Regions from separate parts of the Bacillus sp. MC1252 genome, predicted to be linked through region 3. Evidence: predicted binding sites of a transcription regulator. Region 3 holds the regulator's gene; each other region holds the start of a gene.
The links. The regulator CtsR, encoded in region 3, represses protease genes until heat stress. The targets are predictions, from matches to a motif close to ATGGTCAATAAAGGTCAAACA.
Positions count from the first base shown of each region.

Region 1: clpP (ATP-dependent Clp endopeptidase proteolytic subunit ClpP) is a predicted target of CtsR. The motif match lies at 3,642-3,662, and genes of this name have one in related genera.
Region 2: ACYH0L_RS06440 (ATP-dependent Clp protease ATP-binding subunit) is a predicted target of CtsR. The motif match lies at 2,011-2,031, and genes of this name have one in related genera.

Region 1 is NZ_CM166369.1:3,070,712-3,076,067, reverse strand. It holds gene ACYH0L_RS15955 (beta-class carbonic anhydrase) at 1-192, shown strand, start outside; gene ACYH0L_RS15950 (SulP family inorganic anion transporter) at 230-1,852, shown strand; gene ACYH0L_RS15945 (MazG nucleotide pyrophosphohydrolase domain-containing protein) at 1,882-2,223, opposite strand; gene ACYH0L_RS15940 (LOG family protein) at 2,360-2,938, shown strand; gene clpP (ATP-dependent Clp endopeptidase proteolytic subunit ClpP) at 2,995-3,591, opposite strand; tRNA gene ACYH0L_RS15930 (tRNA-Arg) at 3,845-3,920, shown strand; gene ACYH0L_RS15925 (aminoglycoside phosphotransferase family protein) at 4,850-5,356, shown strand, end outside.
Region 2 is NZ_CM166369.1:1,281,379-1,286,734, reverse strand. It holds gene queC (7-cyano-7-deazaguanine synthase QueC) at 1-537, opposite strand, end outside; PreQ1 riboswitch class I at 695-739, opposite strand; gene ACYH0L_RS06445 (YkvI family membrane protein) at 811-1,854, opposite strand; gene ACYH0L_RS06440 (ATP-dependent Clp protease ATP-binding subunit) at 2,099-4,201, shown strand; gene motA (flagellar motor stator protein MotA) at 4,584-5,356, shown strand, end outside.
Region 3 is NZ_CM166369.1:101,684-107,039, forward strand. It holds rRNA gene ACYH0L_RS00560 (23S ribosomal RNA) at 1-2,812, shown strand, start outside; rRNA gene rrf (5S ribosomal RNA) at 2,874-2,989, shown strand; gene ACYH0L_RS00570 (CtsR family transcriptional regulator) at 3,167-3,631, shown strand; gene mcsA (protein-arginine kinase activator protein McsA) at 3,646-4,203, shown strand; gene mcsB (protein-arginine kinase McsB) at 4,208-5,299, shown strand; gene clpC (ATP-dependent protease ATP-binding subunit ClpC) at 5,296-5,356, shown strand, end outside.

The sequences.
Region 1 (5,356 bases), 710 kb from region 3:
GGGGTTGATTTAAAGGGCTGGCTGACAGGCTTTGATTCGGTTGAAGAGAGCGTGTCCCAAAGCGTGAAATTAGTCAAAGAGCATCCGCTGATGCCAAGTGATGTGGCTGTTCATGGACTAGTGATTCATCCAGCAACAGGAAAGCTGGATGTCGTTGTAAAAGACAAACAGATCGATCCACAGTATACCTAAATCATCTACACATACTTGAAGGAGGCCAACACATACCATGCGTTTTTATGGAAGATTTGAAGGTTATGATTCATCAAAATTTAGACGCGATTTAATCGCTGGGCTTGTCGTGGGCGTTGTGGCAATTCCTTTAGGCATGGCATTTGCCATTGCATCTGGTGTCGGACCAGAATATGGATTATACACAGTCATCGTTGCCGGCATTTTGATTTCATTGTTTGGTGGTTCAAAGTATCAGATCGGCGGGCCGACCGGGGCGTTTGTTCCGATTTTATTCGGGATTGTCAGCCAGTACGGTATTGAAAACTTACTCATTGCCGGTTTTATGGCAGGCTGTTTGCTTGTATTGTTCGGAATATTCAAACTAGGGAAGCTCATGAAATTTATTCCTCGTCCGGTTATCATCGGTTTTACTGCTGGTATTGCTGTCATTATTTTTTCAGGGCAGATTGCCAACTTCCTCGGATTAAAGGGTGTTGAAAAGCATGAAAGCTTTTTCCTCAATATGAGAGAAATCGTGGTCCATCTCGGCACCACAAATAGTCTCGCCATCATCACAGCCGTCATCGGGCTCATCGTGATTTTGGTGGCACAAAAATACATTCCCAAAATACCTGGTGCTCTATTAGGTTTATTGGCTTCAACATTTGTAGCCGTTCTCTTTTTCCAAGGACAAGTTGAAACAATTGGCTCTGCATATGGTGAAATCCCTCGCCAGCTGCCAAGCTTCGCTTTTCCTGAATTAACGATCGAAAAAATGATTTATCTGCTGCCTCCAGCCATTGTCATTGCGCTTTTAGGCGGTGTGGAGTCAATCTTGTCAGCAATGGTTGCTGATAATATGAAAGGCTCTAAGCATGACAGCAACAAGGAGCTTGTCGGGCAAGGAATCGCCAATATGGCGGCACCGCTTTTCGGAGGGATTCCAGCGACTGGAGCCATTGCCCGTACAGCAACGAACATCAAAAATGGAGGAGCAAGTCCGATTTCAGGTGTTGTGCATGGCGTCGTTGTATTGCTCATCTTAATGCTCTTTGCACCATATGCATCCATGATTCCACTTGCTGCCATGGCACCAATTTTAATGTTTGTTGCTTGGAATATGAGTGAGAAAAAAGAGTTTATCAATATTGTGAAAGTGAGAAATGCGGATTCACTTGTACTTGTCGTGACCTTCCTCTTAACGGTCATCGGTGATTTGATTATTGGCGTCACCGCAGGTCTCATTTTAGCGTTTATCGCCTTTATCAAAAAAATGAGCCAGACGACCAACATTCATACAAATGTCGCTGTTCCTCAAATAGAAACGGCAGCCACTTTAGAAAAACAGACAGACCAGAAAGATATCAGTATGTATTCAATTGAAGGACCACTGTTCTTCGGTACAACAGATTCATTGGAAAATTCGATTTTGGATCATGTTCAGACAAAGCCGAAAACGCTCATCCTGCTCATGAATAAAGTCAACTATATGGACACATCAGCAGAAGCGGTCCTGATGAACATCTCCAATCGTTTAAAGCATCATAATGGAAAACTGATGATTGTCGGACTACAATCACAGCCAAAAGAGCTTTTGCATCGTACGGGTCTTTTTCATCAAATTGGAAAGCAGCATTTCTTTGAACGAACGGATGATATTTCACCACAGCAGCTATAAGGGTGTAAAAAAAGCACGTGACAGTTTGGTCACGTGCTTTTTGCCTGTTCTATTTCAGTAGAAAAACGTTTTGTGAGTTTCTGTTGATGAGAGGCGAAAACCTCTTCTAATGTCACATCATAAAGATCAGCTAAAACGAGTAGATTCGCTAATACATCACCCATTTCTTCGATAAGGTCTTTCTTTAACTCTAGTGTCTCTTGTATTTTTTCATCAGGTCGATCACGCCCAATTTCTACGGCTCTAACGGCACGAGCGAGTTCTCCCGTTTCTTCCATAAGGAAGCCTAACCGAATAAACGGCCCGTATTTTGTCCAATTTCTCATTTCGTAAAACTCTTTAATCCACTTCTCTATCTCAGTTGTTTGCATTTTCTTTATACAGCTCCTTATATGGTGTTCGTTTTTTCATTTTACACTATATATAGACGGTGCGGCTGTTTCTTTACAATTAATTATAGTAGAATGAGTGGGTGAAGAAATCATAGAGAGAGATGGAGCTGTTTTGATGAAAACGATTTGTGTGTTTGCTGGTTCGAATCCAGGTGTGAATGACATCTACAAACAAAAGGCTGTCGAGCTGGGTGCTTATATGGCAGAGAAGGGCATTTGTCTTGTATACGGCGGTTCACGAATTGGACTAATGGGAGCCATTGCAGATGAGGTATTGAAAAATGGCGGGCAAGTCATTGGGGTCATGCCAAAAGGGCTTTTTAGAGGAGAGGTTGTGCATCAAGAGCTAACAGAATTAATAGAAGTAAAAGGGATGCATGAACGAAAAGCGAAAATGAGCGAGCTGGCCGATGGATTTATTGCCATGCCAGGCGGCTTTGGTACATATGAAGAATTATTTGAGGTGTTATGCTGGGCACAAATCGGGATTCACCAAAAGCCAATCGGATTGTATCAAGTGAATGACTATTTCAAGCCGCTCATTGACATGGTGAAGTTCAGTGTACAGGAAGGTTTTTCAAATGAATCACACCTTCAATTGTTACATGCCTCCAGTGAGCCGGAAGAATTGATTTCACAGATGGCTTCTTATCAAACACCATCTCTTCAGCAGAAATGGACGGAGCTGTCTTAAAGCATGTGAACAACAAAAAACCGTCTGTTCGAAGGAGCAGACGGTTTGTTTTGTCATTATTTTTGTTCTTCTGAATTACGGGTCAAGACTTTGTCAATGAGTCCGTATTGAAGAGCTTCTTCCGCTGTTTTGAAGTTGTCACGATCTGTATCGCGCTCAATCACTTCAATTGGCTGACCAGTACGTTCAGCAAGTACTTGGTTCAGTTTATCGCGTAAAGAAAGGATTCGTTTAGCCGCAATTTCAATTTCTGTCGCTTGACCTTGGGCTCCGCCTAATGGTTGATGAATCATCACTTCACTGTTTGGAAGGGCATAACGCTTACCTTTTTCACCAGCAGCAAGCAGGAACGCACCCATTGATGCAGCCATACCAATACAAATAGTTGATACCTTTGGTTTAATAAATTGCATCGTATCGTAAATGGCCATACCAGCTGTGATAGAACCGCCAGGGCTGTTAATGTAGATAGAGATATCTTTCTCTGGATCTTCGGCTTCCAAGAAAAGAAGCTGTGACACGATGGAGTTGGCAACATTGTCATCGATCGCAGAACCAAGCATGATAATACGGTCTTTTAAAAGACGAGAATAAATGTCGTAAGCTCTTTCCCCACGATTTGTTTGTTCAATGACTGTAGGTATTAAATTCATAATGTTCCTCCTTCACCTTTTAGGTAAGTATGTAATTCAATGATACATTTTTGGTCAATAAAGGTCAAACAAAATGCTGACCTAAAATCAAATACCTCTATCCATTTTCCCCAAAACCCTTCCACTTCAAACCATCATATGAATATATGTATTTGAAAGAAGAAAATACATGGGCAGGTCTGATGATTAATCATTGCTTTCTTGCAGCATTTCCCTTATAATTTGATATGCTGACGTTCAAAAAACATATCGTGCGCTCGTAGCTCAGTTGGATAGAGCGGTGGTTTCCGGTACCACGTCTGCCGGGGGTTCGAATCCCTCCGAGCGCGTCTATAGTATCCAATAGGATTCGATTTATCATTTGTGAAAAAGCTGAAAACCCTTTGAAATAAAGGGTTTTCTTTGTTTTTTATGGAATTACGTGAGTAAACGTTAGAAAACGATATTATTTCATTTTGCACAAATTTTTCACTTGTGGCTCTTTCGAGTGATAACATTTTTTGAAACAAATCCAAAGTGTTTTTAGTATCTTCTTCTCTAAGCTCCTTCACCACATGAGAATAATATCTAAGGGTTGTGTCAATGCTAGCATGTCCTAGCTTTTCTGAAACATAATAAATAGATATTTTCTTGTAATGAAGTATACTGCATGGGTGTGTCTAAAACCATGAATTGTTCCAGGTTCAATTTTTAAGTCGTTCAAATGTTAATACTTTTTTAGGGTTTGTAGGACTAATAAAATAAGCTCATAAGGGTTTGGTGTTATTTCTTTGAAAAAATCTTTAAACAATTTCATTGTTTCAATATACATTTTAATGACTCTGTTAGAAGGGTCATTTTTTGTGGACTAAAAACCTTTTCCTGTCTTGTAGTCCCATGTTCGTGAAATGTTGTTTTCTTCATATCTAATTTCTTCAATAACTCCGCTGGATTTTAAAAAATATTTAATTAAACACCCAGATGATGCTAAAAGATATTGAGATTTAAAAATAAAATTATCAAAACAGTTTCCTGAAAATCATTATAAGTATCAAACTGAAAAACAGAAATTTGTTAATGAGTTAGTGGAAAAGGCAAGAAATTGGGTAAATTCTTATTAAGTTAACGGGTGCAATAGTCCAGGAAGGCTTATCGCTTTTTTGTAGAAGTTATTAACGGAGAGTTTAGTTGTAGAAATGTTGTAATATAGATTTTGTTTAAAAAGATGTGGCTTTTTAACAATAAAATGGAGATCGGTTATAAATAGGGGGGAAGTTTGATGTTAAATCGTGTCATTCAACAATTTGGATTGAAGGTACTATCAATGAATGAGGTTGAAGACTCTCATAGTTCAACAGTTTATAAATGTATTTTGTCTAATGGTGATAAAGTTTTTTTGAAAATTCCTTTTACAAAATTGAAGTATCAGCGAGAATTAGAAGCCTATGAAATTTTAAAAGGAAGTGTCTCTATTCCTGAAATGATGGATTATTGGACAGGTGATGAGGATTGTCCAGGTGCTTTTTTATTATCTGAATTAAAAGGGAAACCGTTAACATCTAATGCTACACCAACAATAGCGTTCCAAGTTGGGGTCCTTCAGGCTGAAATGCATTCTATTCGTCCTCTTTCTGAGCAAATGTTAACTTGTATAAAAAATGAATTTCCGAACTGGTCTCATTTTGTTGAACAGAAATTTTATAGTTTTGCTGAAGATGTAAGAGATATTTTGGATGAACAATTATACAAAAAAGCCATTGAAAAATTTGAAAAGATGAAACAAAAA
Region 2 (5,356 bases), 1.2 Mb from region 3:
CACAAAGTCTAGCGCATCCAGCTCATCGGCAAGCTTCCATGTTTCTGCTTTATTGAGCCACATTAGTGGTGTATGGATGACAAATGGTTTTTCCATCGCCAAATTCACTGTGACGTTGCAAGATTTCACAAACTCATCTCGGCAATCTGGGTAGCCGCTAAAGTCTGTCTCACAAACACCTGAGATAATATGTCTTGCTCCGATTTGATACGCAAGAATAGAGGCAAAGGATAAGAAGACTAAGTTTCTCCCTGGAACAAATGTGGAAGGCAGCTCTCCTTCTTTTTCCACAATGTCTATGTCATCTCTTGTTAAAGCATTTGGTGCCAGCTGATTCAAAAGAGACATATCTAATAGATGATTCTTCACGCCTAACTTGTCAGCGATTCTTTTGGCTACATCAATTTCTTCTTGATGGCGCTGATTATAATGAAAGGTTACGGTTTCTACCTCTTCAAATTGTTGAAGTGCCCATAATAAACATGTCGTACTGTCCTGTCCCCCGCTAAAAACAACGACTGCTTTTTCATTTTTCAATTCCTGTTCTCCTCCTTTTGCAGATGAGTACAACCGTACTAGCTGCATCTGAAAGGCTCATGAAACCCCCTATTTTCTCAAAAGAAAAGACACCTTCACATGTATATGAGGTGTCCTAGCCATAAAAAATAAAAAGTGCCACATCCAAGGATACGGCAAGTCCTTAGTTTTTTATAGAGGGTTTTGCTAGAACCTCTCCCGTTTTCACGGATTTTTGTTCAATTTTCACAGAGGATAGTGTACCACATATTTTTCATGCAGGCTATCCCTTCTTTACCTATTAAACGATTTAGGCACTTTTTTCAGACAAAGAAAGAGGATAAAAAAGATACTGACATAACCGAAAATAGGGTAAACCGTTGAAATCAGTGTACCGTATCCAATTTTACTGATCACATAACAGCATAGGAGGATAAGAGATATCGTATAGATGCTTTTCATTCGGATATACGCCCTCACTTGTCTTTCCAGCCCATATAAATTGCCTATGACGGATGTAAAGACTTCACCGAAGATCACGAATAAATAAATGAGATGAATAGAGTTTGCTACTTGATACACCACTTGGGCCATTGGAATATCATACGCCTCCAGCATGTCTAATGAAGAAAGAGATAAAAAGCAAGCAAGCAGAATAAGTGTGAGCATGATGCCCCCAAAGACCGCTCCCTTTTTAATCACAGCTTCTGATGTCATTTCATTTGCGACCGGCACTAACACAGCTTGAGACAGCGCTAAATTAAAGGCACCATATGAAACGGCAGACAACATCCATTCGCCCTCTCCCATTTGCAGCGCAAGAACATAACTTTCACTGCTGCTAAAAACAAATGAATCAAGAAACACGATCAATGAAAAGAAAATAAGCATCGGAACAACGAGTACGTTGACACCAAATAATCCTTTTGATCCTTTAAAAAGCACAATGACGCTCAGAATGATCGTCATAAAAATCCCATATTCCTTCGATATACCAAGCTGCTCCTCAAAAATAGCCCCTGCGCCAGAAAGCATCACTGAGGTGACACCAAGTAAAATAAAAAACATGACGACATTAATATATCGACTCGCAGCTGCTCCAAATAAAAAACGATTCATATCTTGATAAGACTCTGCTTCAATTCGTTTAGAAATAAGCATCAATTTTGCGCCAAGCAGAGTAAAAATAGCTCCGCTAATCAGAATTCCCAGCAACCCAATCCAGCCAAAACGAACAAAAAATTCTACGATTTCTTTTCCTGTCGCAAACCCAGCTCCAACTACAGTTCCTACATATACAAAGGCAAGCTGAAAAGCGGATTCATTTGAACGTTTCATGTGACCCCTCCGCACCCATCACTTTCGATTGTCTCTTTTTTATCCTATGAGACAAGTTCCTTGAAAAGAAGGACAAACCATGATTAAATGCAAAAAAGGATTTTTCATCCGGCTTTGAGCAAAACAGTTGAAAGTCAAAATAGGTCAGAGTATACTATAGTCAAAGATGGTCAAACAATAGACCATTTTATTTAACATTCATTGGTCAAATAAAGTCAAACTTTATTTAAGGAGGTCATGGCAAATGCGTTGTCAACATTGTCAAGTAAATGAAGCAACTATTCGCCTGAATATGCAAGTGAATTCGTCCCGCAGCCAAATGGTTTTATGTGAAGACTGCTACACCTCTTTGATGGAGCAGTCAAAAATGAAAATGGGACCTCAATTGTTCGGAGGAAGTTCATTCTTCTCCGAGCCAACAGGACATGCCCCAAGCGGAGAGCAGCCTAAACAAAAGGGCTTACTCGATGAACTTGGCCGGAACTTAACTGATGGCGCAAATGCTGGTTTGATTGATCCAGTCATTGGCCGTGATGAAGAAGTCGCAAGAGTCATTGAGATTTTAAATAGAAGAAATAAAAACAACCCTGTTCTGATTGGTGAACCAGGTGTTGGTAAAACAGCGATCGCCGAAGGACTTGCACTAAAAATTGCGAGTGGCGATGTACCAAATAAATTAAAGAACAAACAAATCTATTTATTAGATGTTTCCTCACTTGTGGCGAACACAGGGGTACGTGGTCAATTTGAGGAACGAATGAAGCAGTTAATCAAAGAATTGCAAAGTCGTAAAAATATCATCTTATTTGTAGATGAAATCCATCTTCTTGTAGGCGCAGGGTCTGCCGAAGGATCAATGGATGCTGGGAACATCTTAAAACCAGCCCTTGCACGAGGCGAGCTGCAGCTAGTAGGTGCGACCACATTAAAAGAGTATCGCCAAATTGAAAAAGACGCCGCACTTGAACGTCGCTTCCAGCCCGTCATCGTGGATGAACCAACACAGAATGAAGCGATCGACATCTTAAAAGGCATTCAAGATAAGTATGAAGCCTATCATGGTGTCACCTATTCTGATGAAGCCATTAAAGCGTGCGTTCAATTATCTTCACGGTATATTCAAGACCGTCAATTGCCGGATAAAGCCATTGATTTAATGGACGAAGCTGGTTCAAAAGCGAACCTCTCTCTTGATGTAGCAAGTGAAGATGAACTGACAAACCGTCTTGCGCAAATCGCCGCTGAAAAACAAGCTGCTTTAAAAGAAGAACAATATGAAAAAGCAGCGAAGCTTCGAGATGAAGAAGAAGCGATTGAAGCAAGACTCCAAAACAAAACAGATCACAAAGAACATGTCGTCACAGCAGAGGATATTCAGGGCATTGTGGAACAAAAAACAGGCATCCCTGTTGGCAAACTGCAAGCAGACGAACAAACAAAAATGAAAGAAATTGACGTTCGCTTAAAAGCACGAGTGATCGGTCAAGAACATGCCGTGGAAAAAGTAGCGAAGGCCGTGAAAAGAAGCAGAGCTGGCTTAAAATCGAAACATAGACCGACTGGCTCCTTCCTTTTTGTTGGGCCAACAGGTGTGGGGAAAACCGAATTGTCTAAAACGTTAGCCGAAGAATTATTTGGTTCAAAAGATGCGATCATTCGTTTAGATATGAGTGAGTATATGGAGAAACACTCCGTGTCCAAAATCATCGGTTCTCCTCCTGGTTACGTTGGACATGATGAAGCTGGCCAGCTTACTGAAAAGGTTCGCAGAAAACCATATAGCATCATTTTGCTGGATGAAATCGAAAAAGCACATCCTGATGTCCAGCACATGTTCCTTCAAATCATGGAAGATGGCCGGTTAACAGACAGCCAAGGCAGAACCGTCAGCTTTAAAGACACGGTCATCATTATGACAAGTAACGCAGGCAGCACAGATAAAACGGTTAAAGTCGGCTTTCAGTCTGATCAGGAAGAAGCAATTGAGGAACAATCACTGATTGATTCACTCAGCACCTATTTCAAACCAGAATTCTTGAACCGTTTTGACAGCATCATTCAATTTGACTCATTAGACAAAGACGATCTAGTGAAAATTGTTGATCTTCTGATCAATGAACTGTCAGAGCAGTTAAAAGAGCAAAATTTAACGGTCCACGTCACAAACGAAGCGAAAGAAAAAATCGCGGAGCTCGGATATCATCCTGCATTTGGTGCGCGTCCAATACGAAGAACCATTCAAGAGCACGTCGAGGATCAAATGACGGAGATTTTGCTTGAAGAAGAACACCTTTTTGGATTTACAGTCGATGTTGAACACGACGAAATCGTTGTGAAAAAAAGATAAGTACATCCTAAGAAGGAGGAGCAGCTCCATCATGTGCTGGTGGCTAAGTTCCAACTGAACGCTGACGCTCCCCCGCCTCTTTTCCTTTATGATAAAAGAAAAAGAGGTGGAGCACATGGATCACATGATAAATTGGAACTACGATCTGATCAAAATCATATATGAAGAAAAATTAAAAGAGCTGCTTATACATGAAACACCACAAAATGAAAAAAGAAACTCCCTACATCTATAAGGGAGTTTCTTTTTTACGGCAAATAGAAAGCGCTTTCTTCAAAATTTCTTCACAGAAACTGTCTTAATTTTATATTCTGACTAAAACCCTTCTAGAACACACCGATATTAACTATAGAAAAAGATAGTTAAAGGATTTGGTGAGATAATGGACAAAACATCGTTAATTGGTATTATTTTAGCATTTATTGCACTGAGTGTCGGTATGGTTTTGAAAGGTGTGAGTCTAACCGCTCTTATCAACCCGGCGGCTATATTGATTATTGTTGTTGGAACGATTGCAGCTGTTGTCATCGCATTCCCATCTAGTGAAATTAAGAAAACACCAAAATTGTTCGGGAAAATTTTCAAAGATAACAAGCTTCCAACGATTCAAGAAATGATCCCTCTTTTTTCAAACTGGGCTCAAATTGCTCGTCGTGAAGGTCTTTTGGCATTAGAAGCTAGCCTTGAGGAAGTCGATGATGATTTTCTAAAGAACGGCTTAAGCATGGCGGTTGACGGTCAAAGTGCTGAATTTATTCGCGACGTCTTAACAGAAGAAGTTGACGCCATGTCTGAAAGACATCAGTCAGGCGCATTAATCTTTACACAAGCAGGTACATACGCTCCGACGCTTGGTGTACTTGGCGCCGTTGTCGGACTCATTGCCGCACTTGCAAACATGGGAGATATTGAAGCACTTGGACATGCAATCAGTGCGGCCTTCGTTGCCACGCTGCTCGGGATTTTTACCGGGTATGTGTTATGGCATCCATTTGCAAACAAGCTGAAGCGTAAATCTAAGGAAGAAGTAAAGCTTCGTCTCATTATGATCGAAGGCATTCTTTCTGTCCTTGAAGGTCAATCTCCAAAAGTCATTGAACAAAAACTGCTCATGTACTTACCAGCGAAAGAACGCGCAAATCTTGTCATTGAAGA
Region 3 (5,356 bases):
GGGGAAACCCACTGCTCGTAATGGAGTAGTATCCATACTTGAATACATAGAGTATGAGAAGGCATACCCGGGGAACTGAAACATCTAAGTACCCGGAGGAAGAGAAAGCAAATGCGATTCCCTAAGTAGCGGCGAGCGAAACGGGAACAGCCCAAACCAAGAGGCTTGCCTCTTGGGGTTGTAGGACACTCTATACGGAGTTACAAAGGAATGATATAAGCGAAGAGGTCTGGAAAGGCCCGCCAGAGAAGGTAACAGCCCTGTAACTGAAATGTCATTCCCTCCAGAGTGGATCCTGAGTACGGCGGAACACGTGAAATTCCGTCGGAATCCGGGAGGACCATCTCCCAAGGCTAAATACTCCCTAGTGACCGATAGTGAACCAGTACCGTGAGGGAAAGGTGAAAAGCACCCCGGAAGGGGAGTGAAATAGATCCTGAAACCGTGTGCCTACAAGTAGTCAGAGCCCGTTAACGGGTGATGGCGTGCCTTTTGTAGAATGAACCGGCGAGTTACGATCCCGTGCAAGGTTAAGCAGAAGATGCGGAGCCGCAGCGAAAGCGAGTCTGAATAGGGCGCATGAGTACGTGGTCGTAGACCCGAAACCAGGTGATCTACCCATGTCCAGGGTGAAGTTCAGGTAACACTGAATGGAGGCCCGAACCCACGCACGTTGAAAAGTGCGGGGATGAGGTGTGGGTAGGGGTGAAATGCCAATCGAACCTGGAGATAGCTGGTTCTCTCCGAAATAGCTTTAGGGCTAGCCTCAAGGTAAGAGTCTCGGAGGTAGAGCACTGATTGGACTAGGGGCCCCTACCGGGTTACCGAATTCAGTCAAACTCCGAATGCCGATGACTTATCCTTGGGAGTCAGACTGCGAGTGATAAGATCCGTAGTCGAAAGGGAAACAGCCCAGACCGCCAGCTAAGGTCCCAAAGTATACGTTAAGTGGAAAAGGATGTGGAGTTGCTTAGACAACCAGGATGTTGGCTTAGAAGCAGCCACCATTTAAAGAGTGCGTAATAGCTCACTGGTCGAGTGACTCTGCGCCGAAAATGTACCGGGGCTAAACGTATCACCGAAGCTGCGGACTGTTCTTACGAACAGTGGTAGGAGAGCGTTCTAAGGGCTGTGAAGCCAGACCGGAAGGACTGGTGGAGCGCTTAGAAGTGAGAATGCCGGTATGAGTAGCGAAAGACGGGTGAGAATCCCGTCCACCGAATGCCTAAGGTTTCCTGAGGAAGGCTCGTCCGCTCAGGGTTAGTCGGGACCTAAGCCGAGGCCGAAAGGCGTAGGCGATGGACAACAGGTTGATATTCCTGTACCACCTCCTCACCATTTGAGCAATGGGGGGACGCAGGAGGATAGGGTAAGCGCGGTATTGGATATCCGCGTCCAAGCAGTTAGGCTGGGAAATAGGCAAATCCGTTTCCCGTAAAGGCTGAGCTGTGATGGCGAGCGAAATTTAGTAGCGAAGTTCCTGATTCCACACTGCCAAGAAAAGCCTCTAGCGAGGTGAGAGGTGCCCGTACCGCAAACCGACACAGGTAGGCGAGGAGAGAATCCTAAGGTGATCGAGAGAACTCTCGTTAAGGAACTCGGCAAAATGACCCCGTAACTTCGGGAGAAGGGGTGCTTCTTAGGGTGTTAAAGCCCCGAGAAGCCGCAGTGAATAGGCCCAGGCGACTGTTTAGCAAAAACACAGGTCTCTGCGAAGCCGTAAGGCGAAGTATAGGGGCTGACGCCTGCCCGGTGCTGGAAGGTTAAGAGGAGCGCTTAGCGTAAGCGAAGGTGCGAATTGAAGCCCCAGTAAACGGCGGCCGTAACTATAACGGTCCTAAGGTAGCGAAATTCCTTGTCGGGTAAGTTCCGACCCGCACGAAAGGCGCAACGATCTGGGCACTGTCTCAACGAGAGACTCGGTGAAATTATAGTACCTGTGAAGATGCAGGTTACCCGCGACAGGACGGAAAGACCCCGTGGAGCTTTACTGCAGCCTGATATTGAATGTTGGTACAGCTTGTACAGGATAGGTAGGAGCCTTGGAAACCGGAGCGCTAGCTTCGGTGGAGGCATCGGTGGGATACTACCCTGGCTGTATTGACCTTCTAACCCGCTGCCCTTATCGGGCAGGGAGACAGTGTCAGGTGGGCAGTTTGACTGGGGCGGTCGCCTCCTAAAATGTAACGGAGGCGCCCAAAGGTTCCCTCAGAATGGTTGGAAATCATTCGCAGAGTGTAAAGGCACAAGGGAGCTTGACTGCGAGACCTACAAGTCGAGCAGGGACGAAAGTCGGGCTTAGTGATCCGGTGGTTCCGCATGGAAGGGCCATCGCTCAACGGATAAAAGCTACCCCGGGGATAACAGGCTTATCTCCCCCAAGAGTCCACATCGACGGGGAGGTTTGGCACCTCGATGTCGGCTCATCGCATCCTGGGGCTGTAGTCGGTCCCAAGGGTTGGGCTGTTCGCCCATTAAAGCGGTACGCGAGCTGGGTTCAGAACGTCGTGAGACAGTTCGGTCCCTATCCGTCGCGGGCGCAGGAAATTTGAGAGGAGCTGTCCTTAGTACGAGAGGACCGGGATGGACGCACCGCTGGTGTACCAGTTGTTCTGCCAAGGGCATCGCTGGGTAGCTATGTGCGGACGGGATAAGTGCTGAAAGCATCTAAGCATGAAGCCCCCCTCAAGATGAGATTTCCCATTCCGCAAGGAAGTAAGATCCCTGAAAGATGATCAGGTTGATAGGTCTGAGGTGGAAGCGTGGTGACACGTGGAGCTGACAGATACTAATAGATCGAGGACTTAACCTATATTCTAATGTGAAGCATGAACGTTGTTATCTAGTTTTGAGAGAACATTCTCTCCATCAGGTTTGGTGGCGATAGCGAAGAGGTCACACCCGTTCCCATACCGAACACGGAAGTTAAGCTCTTCAGCGCCGATGGTAGTTGGGGGTTTCCCCCTGTGAGAGTAGGACGCCGCCAAGCTTTTCTAAGGATCAGTTCCAGACGGAACTGGTCTTTTTTGTGTTTTTGAGAGGTTTGACACCATATAAATGTGGAAATAATATTGTTAGTTGAGCGATTATCTTGAAAAATCGATCGAAAAAATTTATAGTAAGATTAAAGTCAAATATAGTCAAAGTCAATGGAGGAGGAGGCGGAGTGGCACAAAATATTTCTGATATCATCGAGCAGTATTTGAAGGAAGTCTTGGATCAGAATGGTCGAGAAATATTAGAAATTAAGCGCAATGAGATTGCAGATAAGTTTCAATGCGTACCTTCACAAATTAATTATGTTATCAATACACGCTTTACGAGCGAAAGAGGCTATATCGTTGAAAGTAAGCGTGGTGGCGGTGGCTATATCCGCATCATTAAAGTCAAAATGAATGATGAAGTCGACTTATTGAACCACATTATTTCCCAAATCTATCATCGTTTATCACAGGCTGCATCTGATCATATCATCATGCGTCTTGTAGAAAACAACATTCTATCCGAAAGAGAAGCTAAGATGATGATCAGTGTCATGGACCGTTCTGTTTTGCACATTGATTTACCTGAACGAGATGAACTGCGGGCTCGGATGATGAAAGCGATGTTAAATGCTTTGAAATTAAAGTAAAGCGGGTGAAAAGATTGATTTGTCAAGAATGCAATGAGAGACCAGCCACTTTTCACTTTACAAAAGTTATAAATGGAGAAAAACAAGAAATGCACATATGTGAACAATGTGCAAAAGAAAACAGTGATTCATATGCTATGAGTGGAAACCAAGGTTTCTCGATTCACAACTTATTATCAGGCTTACTGAATATCGATCCTAGCTTTACCACAAGTGCTAACAAAGGGTCATCTATTTTTCAAGAAGCGAGAGAAGTGGATCAATGTCCTAAATGTGGCTTAACCTTTCAGCAGTTCAGAAAAACAGGCCGTTTTGGCTGTGCAGAATGTTACCGTACATTTGATCAGTACCTGAATCCTGTTTTGCGGAAAGTCCATAGTGGAAATACAGCCCATTATGGAAAAGTTCCTAAACGGATTGCCGGCAGTCTGCATGTACGCCGGAAACTTGAGTTGATGCAGCAGGAACTGAAGCAGTTGATTGAACAGGAAGAGTTCGAAAAAGCAGCGGAAGTTCGAGATCAAATTCGTGCATTAGAGCATGAGCAATCTCAGCAGAGGGAGGGAGATTAACGACATGTCGCTCCAGCATTTTATTCAAGACGCTTTAAGTCAATGGATGAAACAAAAAGGACCAGAAAGTGACATTGTTCTAAGCAGTCGTATTCGGCTAGCACGTAATCTAGAGCATGTTCGTTTCCCAACTCAGTTTTCTGAAGAGGAGGCTGAAGCTGTTCTCCAGCAATTCGAGCAGAAGTTTGCAAGCCAGGAAGCGAAGAACGTTGGAAACTTTGTTCTGATTCGAATGAATGAAACACAGCCTTTAGCAAAGAGAGTACTTGTTGAAAAGCATTTGATTAGCCCCAACTTGGCAGAATCAAGATTTGGCGGCTGCTTGCTTTCTGAAAACGAGGAAATCAGTGTCATGCTAAATGAAGAAGACCATATTCGTATCCAATGCCTGTTCCCAGGTTTTCAGCTGGCCAATGCACTTAAAGTGGCTAATCAGGTAGACGACTGGATTGAAGAGCAAGTAGATTATGCGTTTTCTGAAAAGCGAGGATACTTAACAAGCTGTCCGACCAATGTAGGTACAGGTATAAGGGCTTCGGTCATGATGCACTTACCAGCATTAGCTCTCACAAGACAAATGAATCGGATTATTCCTGCAATTAATCAATTAGGTCTTGTCGTCAGAGGAATTTATGGTGAGGGTAGCGAAGCAATAGGAAACATCTTTCAAATCTCAAATCAAATGACACTTGGTCAATCAGAAGAAGATATTGTGGATGATTTGAATAGTGTGACCGCTCAGCTTATTGAACAAGAGCGATCTGCACGAAAAGCCTTATATCAAACATCTAAAATTGAACTTGAGGACAGAGTGTACCGTTCCTTAGGAATATTGGCCAATTGTCGTATGATTGAATCAAAAGAAACGGCAAAGTGTCTGTCTGATGTGCGGCTTGGAATTGATTTAGGTATCATTAAGGGGCTTTCAAGTAATATACTGAATGAACTCATGATTTTGACACAGCCTGGCTTCCTTCAACAATATTCAGGAGGAGCCTTGGAGCCAAATGAACGAGATATAAAACGAGCAGCGATTATTAGAGAAAGGCTGCGCTTAGAAATGCATAGGAATGGACAGGAGGATGAAACGATATGATGTTTGGAAGATTCACTGAAAGAGCTCAAAAGGTATTAGCACTTGCACAAGAAGAAG